DNA from 4 places in the Methylobacterium sp. D48H genome. Region 2 is predicted to be linked to each of the others. Evidence: riboswitches for the same ligand, from Rfam matches in the RefSeq annotation. Region 2 holds a riboswitch; each other region holds the start of a gene.

Region 1 (2,195 bases), on a different contig from region 2:
TCCGACCTGCTCCTGGCTGTGGTAGATCTCCAGGTAGTCGCCCCGGTCCACGAGCCCGGTGCCGCGGTTGTAGCTGTACTGCTCGACGTCGAGCCAGTGGCGCCGGCTGGTGAGCCGGTAGGCGGTGTTGCGGATCGTGATGTCGGCCGAGGGGGACCACTCGGTCTTGAGCTGGGTCCAGTTGTCGGCCCAGGTGATCTTCGCGTCGCGGACGTTGTAGTTGTTGAACCGGATGAGATCCGGGATCCGTCCCTCGACCAGCGGGGTGCCCCAGTAGCGGGCGGGCTCCTGGTAGCCGAGATCGTGGCTCAGGGTGAAGGCGAGGTCGGCGCTCGGCCGGAACAGCAGGGCGGCGGAGACCGCGAGGTTGCGGAAATCGCCCTCCGGCCGCATCCAGCCGTCGGCGCGATTGCCGCTGACGTTGAGGCGGTACGCGAAGGTGTCGCCGTACTCCGCTTGGCCCAGCGGGCCGCCGGAATCGAGGGCGAGCCGCGCGACCCCGTCGGTGCCGATCACCGCGCGGGCGGCGTTGATCGGCACGAAGACCGGCTTCTTGGGCACCACGTTGATGACGCCGCCGATGGCGCCGTCGCCGTAGAGCACCGAGGACGGCCCGCGCAGCACCTCGATCCGCTCGACGTTCCACGTGTCGAACGGGAAGGTCACGGTGTTGGCGCCGACGTAGAAGCGCGTGCCGTCGTAGAGCTGCTGGATCGAGTTCGGGCCGGCGAAGCCGCGGGATGTGAACGCGCCGTTGCCGTTGCCGGGCGCTGCGATGGTGGTGATGCCGGTCGCGTCCTGGGTCACGGCCTCGGCGATCGTGTCCTGGCCGCGCAGCCGCGCGGTCTCGCCCGACACGATGTCGAGGCTGGCCGGCGTCTCCAGCGGTGTCAGGCCGAGGCGGCTCGCGGTCCGGTCGGGCGTGCGCAGGTTGAGCCCGTTCGGCGGGAGGCGGCCCGGGTCGCCGCCCGCGCCCGCGACCGACAGCTCATCCAGCGTGACCGCCTCCTGTGCGGCGGCCGGACTGGCGAGGAGCGCGAGGAGAACGCCGCAGAGGGGGGCCCGCCCGCCGAGGCAGGAGCGATGGGTCGATGGAGACATGGGGAAAGCGGTCCGTGCACGGCGCGCGCCGGCCCCCGCGTCCTACAAGCATTGTAATAACATTACAATGCACTCGCTGTCCGGTAGCCTCTGCCCGTGCGGGCGCGCGACGGCGTCCTGCGACAGGGCTCGAGGGGTTCGGGACGGCGGAGACGGGCATGGGGAACGGCGTCGCGGGCGCGCTTGCTGTGGCACGTCACCGCGAACGAGGCCTCGGCGGCCGCCTCCCCTCGGGACTGGCGGCGCCTCGACACCCGCCAGGACACCCCGCCCGGCGCGTTTCGCGTGTGACCACGGCTGACGGCAGGTCTCCTGGCTCGCGGGTCGCCGCCCTCGCACCGTCTTCCCGGGGTGACCCAGTGACGTGGTGGTGAAGGGCTCGCCGCTTACAGTTGCGGGGGCAGCCGCGGCTTCGGGGCGAACCCCTCACCGCGTTCCCTTTTGATCCCCGAGGGGAACCGTCGAACACAGCTTGGCCGTAGCGGGGGCGGGCGTCAACCGTGTGTCCGGTTGTTGCCGTGGATCGGCGCACTGTGCGCCGGTCCGTTGCGACCGCGCCGACGACGGGCTAGCCCCTGCGGGATGACGGTCTGGCGGCCCCCTGCGGAGATTCGCGTGAAGGCGCTGGGTCTGCCCCGGCGCGGCAACAGCCTGCTCGTGGCCGAGGTCCGCGCGGATGACGGGCGGCTGAAGGGCGTCCGGCCGCTCGGCGGCAGCGTCGCGTTCGGCGAGCGGGTCGAGGACGCCCTGATCCGGGAGTTCCAGGAGGAGCTCGGCGTCACCGTCTCGGTGCTCGGCGGCCCCCGCGTCATGGAGAACATCTTCACGCACGAGGGGCAGGTCGGGCACGAGGTGCTGTTCCTGTTCCCCGTCGCCCTGCCGCCGGGGCGGTTCGACGGGCAGGAGCGCTTCGTCTTCCACGAGGATTCCGGCACCGCCTGCGTGGCGCTGTGGTGCGATCTGGACGGGCTCGACGTGCCGGGCGGTCCCGACCTCTTCCCCGCCGGCCTGAAGGACCGCCTCCGCGACGCGTGGCGCGCGGAGCCCTGACGGACCGGGCCGGCCCACCGCCTTTGCCGCTCGGCGCGGGCGAT
Region 2 (2,195 bases):
TGCGGATAGTGCGGATCGACCCAGGTGCTGAAGATGTCGCCCGACCGGATGTGGATCAGGAGCTGGTCGTCGGGCTTCACCGGGAAGCTCTTCGGCAGGCCGTTGAACAGCGGCCGGATCACGCTCTGCACGATCGCGCGCGAATCCGTCGGCCCCCGCAGCGCGGTCACGCGCTCGAACTGCGTCGGGTCGAAATACAGGCCCGACAGGAAGTACCCGTCCGACGGCAGCGGCTCGTCCGGCGGGATGAAGGTGATCCCGTCGCAGGTCAGCCGCTCGGTCAGGAAGATCACCTTGCTGCGGTCGACCTTGGGCACTTTGATGTATTTCAGGTTGAGCGCCTTCGCGATCGTCACCGCGATGATGTACTGGACGAGGCAGTTGCCGAAGGCGCCGTTCTCGAACAGCGACAGGCCGACCAGGGCGTGGCTGGCGCGGTCGGGCGCCGACTGGAGCGCGTAGGTGACGTAGACGTTGGCGCCGGGCGTCTCGTTCAGGAGCATCACGTCGAGGCCGAGCATCGCCCGCAGCGCGATCAGGTCGACCGCGGCCTCGTCGGCGCGGATGCCGATGCCGGCGATCCGGGCCGGTTCGGGCGCGGCGATCCGGACCGCGCGCGCCCAGGCCCGCTCGTCGGGGACGATCGCGGCGATGAGGGCGTCCGGGGTCGCGGTCCAGCCGGCGAGGTCCGGCTCGGCCCACGTCACGCCGTCCTGCGAGACCGCCACCGCGACGTCGCCGGGCTCCGCGGGAACCGCCCCCTCCCCCGGCCGCAGGGCGACGGAATGGATCGGGAAGCGGCCGCCGAGGTCGACCTCGAGCCACGTCGTTCCCGTGCCCGCATCGGAGACGATCCGCGGCTCACGGCCGGCCGCGAGATCGACGAGGACCGGGGTCGGATCGTCTGTCGGGGCCATCGGGTCTCCGGGAGTTCAGCGCCCGCGCCGGGGCCGGGCGGGTATCGGGTGCGGCGGTGCCCGCTCCGGGGCGCGGCCGTCAAGCCCGCCCCGATCGCGGGGCGGGCGCGGGAAACGGCCGCGATCCGGCGCCGCTCCGTTGTGTCCCGGCGGTCATGCGTCTACAACGGCCGGGCGACGGTGCCCCGGAGACGGGGTGAAAAGGGAATGCGGTGAGGGGTTTGAAGCCCCGATTCTGCGGCTGCCCCCGCAACTGTGAGCGGCGAGCGCCCGCCAAGCGCCACCGGAGCGATCCGGGAAGGCGGTGGGCGCGCCGAGCCGCGAGCCAGGAGACCTGCCGTCGCGACAGGATCCCGCAATGCCGCCGGTGGGGCGGCTGGAGACGCTTCTGATGACGACGCAAACCCTCGCCGCCGGCACCCGCGCCTCGGAGCGCCCGATCGCCGTCGCGCTCGCGGCCGTGCTGGGCCTCGGCCTGCTGTTCATGGCGGGCTTCTCGCCGGCGATCGCGCTCCACAACGCGGCGCACGATTTCCGGCACACCCAGAACTTCCCCTGCCACTGACGTCCCCGGACCAGGGATGATCATCCGGCTCCTGTCGGCGGCCCTCGCCGCCGGCTTCTTCGCGGCTGCCATCGTGACGGGCCTCGAACTCACGCTGACCTCGCCGCTGATCGTCGCGGCCGAGCGCTACGAGCAGCAGGAGGCGCCGAACCGGGCTGCCAAGGCGCTCCCGGTCAGGGCGTTCCCGATCGTGCTGGCCCATGCCGGGCACGACCACGCCGCGCCCGACGCCGCGCCGGAATGGCAGCCCGCGCCCGGCCTGCCGCGGATGGCCTTCACCGGGCTCGCGACCCTCGTGGGTGGCGTCGGCTACGCGCTGCTGCTCGGCGCGGTGATGCTCGCCTGCGGCCGCGAACCCACGCCGCAGGTCGGCCTCGCCTTCGCGGTGGCCGCCTTCGCCAGCGTCGCCCTCGCGCCGGGCCTCGGCCTGCCGCCGGAACTGCCCGGCAGCGCGGCGGCCCCGCTCGCGACACGGCAGGCGTGGTGGGTGATGACCGCCGCGGCGACCGGGATGGGGCTCTACCTGATCACCATCCGCCGCGCGCTGATCACGATCCTCGGGGGGCTCGTCCTGATCATCGCGCCGCACGTCGTCGGTGCCCCGCAGGCGCCCGAGGCCGCGTCCGAACTTCCGGCCGCGCTCGCCGCGCAATTCGCCGCGCGGTCGCTCGCGATCAGCTTCGTGTTCTGGATCCTGATCGGGCTGGGGCTCG
Region 3 (2,195 bases), on a different contig from region 2:
GGACGAGGCACCGTTCCAGCGGGTCGGGATTGTCCAGGTTCAGCCGCAGGACAGTTGGGACCCTGCACGGGTCCAGGCAGTGGACGAGGAGATGCGGTTCAGCGTGTGGACAGGCCTCGCAGCGCACCGACCTCTTGGCAACATCAACCGCGCCCGCAACGCCCCCTATCGGCATTCGGCCGAGTTCCGTGAGCGGTTCAACCGCTGCCCGCTCCACGAGCCGAGTGCGGTGCGCTGAAGAGACATCCTGAAGTTGCAGATGCTGCAGATCTCAGATCGAGCACAACGGCGATGTCTGCTTCACCGCTAATCCGCTCAAAACCAGACAGGCAGAAACCCACCCTGAGCCGACATGCACGTGTGTACGAGTAGTAGCCGCGCCTGGCGTCGCGCTGAAGGCGGCCTCGACGGGATCGGGCTCTTAGGCGCCCCGCGGCCACTTACGCATGAGGTATCGAAGAAGCGACTGCCTCCCCTCGAACGCCACACATCTGAACAAGGTGTTTCCCTGCGTTGACGGATGGACGCATCGCAGCCTAGCTTGAGTGTGACGGTTCCCCTCGGGGATCAAAAGGGAACGCGGTGAGGTCACGCCCGTGAGGGCTCGGCCGATGCCGCGGCTGCCCCCGCAACTGTAAGCGGCGAGTCCTTCATCACGACGTCACTGGGCGGCCTCGCCCGGGAAGACGATGAGAGGGCGACGACCCGCGAGCCAGGAGACCTGCCGTCAGCCGTGGTCACACGCGGAGCTTGCCGGGCGGGGTGTCCTGGGAGGTGTCGCGGCGCCGTGGTTCCCTTGAGGACGCGGCCGCCGAGGCCTCGTTCGCGGTGACGTGCCACAGCCGTCACCCGAGGCCGTCCCTTGTCCTGCTTCCTCTCTCCCGCGCTCAGGCGTGCGCTCGTTTCGTCCTGCATCGGCAGCGCGGTTCTTTCTGCCTCGCCGGTCCTGGCCCAGCAGGTGGCCGCTCCCTTCGCCGATGCCCCCCGGCAAGCGGCTGCGGCCGAGGCCGCGGTCAGCCTCGCCGAGATCTCGGTCTCGGCCACCGGATTGCCGACGCCCATCGCCGCCACAGGTTCGAGCGTCACGGTCCTGACCGACCGCGTGCTCGAAGACCAGCAACGGCGCACCGTGCCGGACGCCCTGCAACAGGTGCCCGGCCTCAACGTGGTGCAGACGGGCGGCCCCGGCGGGCAGACCTCGGTGTTCATCCGCGGCGCGAACTCGAACCAGACCAAGGTCCTGATCGACGGCATCGACGCCACGGACCCCTCAAACCCGAACGGCTCGTTCGACTTCGGTCAGTTGTTGACCGACGACCTATCCCGCATCGAGGTCCTGCGCGGGCCGCAGAGCGGCCTGTACGGCAGCGACGCCATCGGCGGCGTGATCTCCTTCACGACCAAGCGGGGCGAGGGGCCGACGCGCGTGACCCTGCGGACCGAGGGCGGATCGTTCGGTACCTTCAACCAGTTCGGCCGCATCAGCGGGGCGCAGGACGGCTTCGACTACTCGGTGTCGATCCAGCACTTCCGAGCGGCCGCGACGCCGGTCACGCCGCGCGACCTCGTGCCCTTCGGCCGCCCGATCCACCCAAACTACTACGACAACGAGACGGTCTCGGCGAAGCTCGGCTACCAGTTCACCGACACGTTCCGGGTCAACTCGACCACGCGGTTCATCAATTCGCGCCTGCTGTTCACCGGCACGGACTTCAGCACCTTCCCGGCCTTTCCGTCCGCGGTCCGCAGCGCCGCCGACGTGCAGCAGCTCTACACCCGCAACGAGGCCGAATGGACGCCCATTGTCGGCTTTCACAACATCTTCGCGATCAACTACTCGAACCTGTTCAATCGCCAGCAGCAGAACGAGTACGACCCGTTCGCCATCCAGCCGACGACCGGCCTCGGCGAGCGCCTGCGCTACGAGTATCGTGGCGACTACCTTCTCTCGCCCGGCAACCTCGTCCTGTTCGGAGCGCAGCGAGACGAGGAGAGCCTGCTGACGATTGATCCGAACGCATTCGGTGCCGGCACCCTCAGGGCACGCAACGGCAACACAGCCGGCTACGGCGAGGTGCAACTGACGCCCTTCGACCGCGCCGCCCTCGTGGTCAACATCCGCCACGACGAGAACGACCAGTTCGGCCCCGCCACCACGTTTCGCGTCGCGCCGAGCTACATCCTGCCCGGCACCG
Region 4 (2,195 bases), on a different contig from region 2:
CGCGTAAAGGGCGGCTTGGGCTGGCCGTAGACCGGGTTGAACAGGTCGATGGCGAAGGGGTCGAGCCGCGGCGTCGAGCGCAGCAGGTTCTCGGTGCTGTTGTAGCGCTCGTGCTCAAGGCCGAGCAGCACGGTGTGGGCGAACGGCCCGGTGTCGAAGTGCCCCACGAGCTCGGCCTGACCGATGGCCACGCCCCACGTGAAGTCGTGCCGGCGGAACTCGCGCAGCAGGGTGCGCCCGTCGTCGAGAAGGCCGGTCGCGCCGGTCTGCAGGCCGGTCAGGCTGCCGGTGTTGAAGTGGCCGGCGACCCTGAGCTGCCAGTCGGCATTGAAGGCGTGATCGAGGCGGATCTGCAGGATCCCGGCTTCTGACACGGAGTCGTCGCCCGGCTCACCGAAGAAGCGGGAGCGCGGTACGAGGCCAAGGCGGTTGTTCACCGCCACCGTCCCGCGGTCGAAGGTCTGGCGGTTGCGCAGGTACTGCGCCTCGACGGTCAACTTGGTGTCCGGGCTGATCAGCCAGCTCACCACGGGCGCAGCCAGGACGCGGTCGCCGTCGACGAAATCGCGGAAGCTGTCCTGCCTCGCGAGCGCGCCGTTGAAGCGGTAGAGGACGGTGCCTTCCTCGTTCAGTGGCCCGCCGGCGTCGACGGTGGTGCGTGCCGTTCCGAAGCTCCCGAACAGCGTGCCCATTTCGACGAAGGGCAAGGCCACGGGCTGCTTGGTCAGGATGTTGATGGTGCCGCCCGGGTCGCTGCGTCCATAGAGTGCCCCGCTCGGTCCCTTGAGCACCTCGATGGACTGCACGTTCTGGGTGTCCGGCGCGCCGTTGTAGCCCCGGGCAATGTTGAAGCCGTTGAAGAAGATATCCTGGGTGGCGAAGCCGCGCACCGAGTAGAGCGCGAGGTTCTGGGCGCCGAAATCGTTCTGCTTGCCGACTCCCGGAACGTAGTCGAGGGCGCGCTCGACGCGCGTGGCGGCGGTGTCCCGCAGGACCTCCTGGGGCACGACGTCGACCTGCTGGGGCAGCGAGAGCCGCGGCGTCACGGTCTTCGTCCCGCTGTAGAGATCCTTGACTTGGTAGGTCGGTGCGGCGGTGTAGCTGCCCTCGACCGAGAGCGGATCGAGAACCACAGCGGCCGCTGCCTCGGCAGGGTCTCCCTGGGCCAGCGTCGGAGATGCGCCCGGAAGGGTAAGCGCGAGCGTGGCGACGCATGCGCGAAACCGCCTTTTGGAAATCGAACGGTACACAGGCCTAGGACCTCGGGACGGCAGTGGCACGTCACCGCGAACGAGGCCTCGCCAGCCGCGCTGGCGCACGGCCGTCTCGACACCCGTCAGGACCACCCCGCCCGACGCGTTTCGCGTGTGACCACGGCTGACGGCAGGTCTCCTGGCTCGCGGGTCGCCGCCCTCGCACCGTCTTCCCGGGGTGACCCAGTGACATGGTGGTGAAGGGCTCGCCGCTTACAGTTGCGGGGGCAGCCGTGGCTTCGGGGATAGCCCCAACCACGTTCCCTTTTGATCCCCGGAGGGAACCGTCAAGGTTGAGCTACGCTTCACGAGAATGTGAGTCAACGCACCGGCTGCTGCCGTTCGACCGGCTCCTGTGAAAGGGCACGCGTGAGGTCGAGGTGACCTGAGTTGCGTCGGCGGAGTGATGACACCTCAAGCTATCCCTGGGCGGGATCGGGAACGCGCGGCGACGGCGCCAACAGGCTCGCCTACTCGACCTTCAGCCGCTTGGCTGCAGCGGGGCAAAGCATCTTGAACTGCTCGACCATGGGCGGCATGCCCGACGCGCACGAGGTGTCGGCGTCAGCCCCGACTGGGAAGCGGGCCTTCCTGACCTGCCCATCGCTGTAACGGTAGCCGACCGTGCCGGTTCGGCAGTTCGCCTCCGCGGTCATCGTGGCTCGGCCTTCGCTCCGTAAGTAATTCGCGACACACTGAGCCGTCGTGAGCTTGCCACCGAACTGCTTGGTTTCCCCGCCGGGGTCGCGTTCGCAATACTCCTGCAGGTCGGCCTTGGTGACGATGCCGCGCATCGTGGCCCGCGCCGTATCGATGCCGTCGCGCTCGACGACCGTGCCGTTCCAGCCTTTGCAGGAGGCGAGCGGGAAATCCCCCGCCGCCAGCGTCGGCGTCACCAAAAAGGGCAAGGCCGCAAGCGCGTAAACGGTGATCCTCAATGGC

The links. Region 2 has a riboswitch for cobalamin ahead of ACLBX8_RS14920 (CbtB domain-containing protein). Riboswitches for the same ligand answer to the same signal wherever they lie in the genome.
Region 1: linked by a shared signal. The riboswitch ahead of ACLBX8_RS24575 (TonB-dependent receptor) and the one ahead of ACLBX8_RS14920 (CbtB domain-containing protein) in region 2 are both predicted to bind cobalamin.
Region 3: linked by a shared signal. The riboswitch ahead of ACLBX8_RS27450 (TonB-dependent receptor plug domain-containing protein) and the one ahead of ACLBX8_RS14920 (CbtB domain-containing protein) in region 2 are both predicted to bind cobalamin.
Region 4: linked by a shared signal. The riboswitch ahead of ACLBX8_RS29320 (TonB-dependent siderophore receptor) and the one ahead of ACLBX8_RS14920 (CbtB domain-containing protein) in region 2 are both predicted to bind cobalamin.

The regions. Positions count from the first base shown of each region.
Region 1 is NZ_JBKFAP010000020.1:101,025-103,219, forward strand. It holds gene ACLBX8_RS24575 (TonB-dependent receptor) at 1-1,101, opposite strand, end outside; cobalamin riboswitch at 1,387-1,579, opposite strand; gene ACLBX8_RS24580 (NUDIX hydrolase) at 1,717-2,151, shown strand.
Region 2 is NZ_JBKFAP010000007.1:140,908-143,102, reverse strand. It holds gene ACLBX8_RS14925 (discoidin domain-containing protein) at 1-917, opposite strand, end outside; cobalamin riboswitch at 1,079-1,273, shown strand; gene ACLBX8_RS14920 (CbtB domain-containing protein) at 1,309-1,482, shown strand; gene ACLBX8_RS14915 (CbtA family protein) at 1,499-2,195, shown strand, end outside.
Region 3 is NZ_JBKFAP010000028.1:58,591-60,785, reverse strand. It holds gene ACLBX8_RS27455 (catalase family protein) at 1-238, shown strand, start outside; cobalamin riboswitch at 535-743, shown strand; gene ACLBX8_RS27450 (TonB-dependent receptor plug domain-containing protein) at 863-2,195, shown strand, end outside.
Region 4 is NZ_JBKFAP010000036.1:27,601-29,795, reverse strand. It holds gene ACLBX8_RS29320 (TonB-dependent siderophore receptor) at 1-1,046, opposite strand, end outside; cobalamin riboswitch at 1,366-1,557, opposite strand; gene ACLBX8_RS29315 (hypothetical protein) at 1,724-2,191, opposite strand.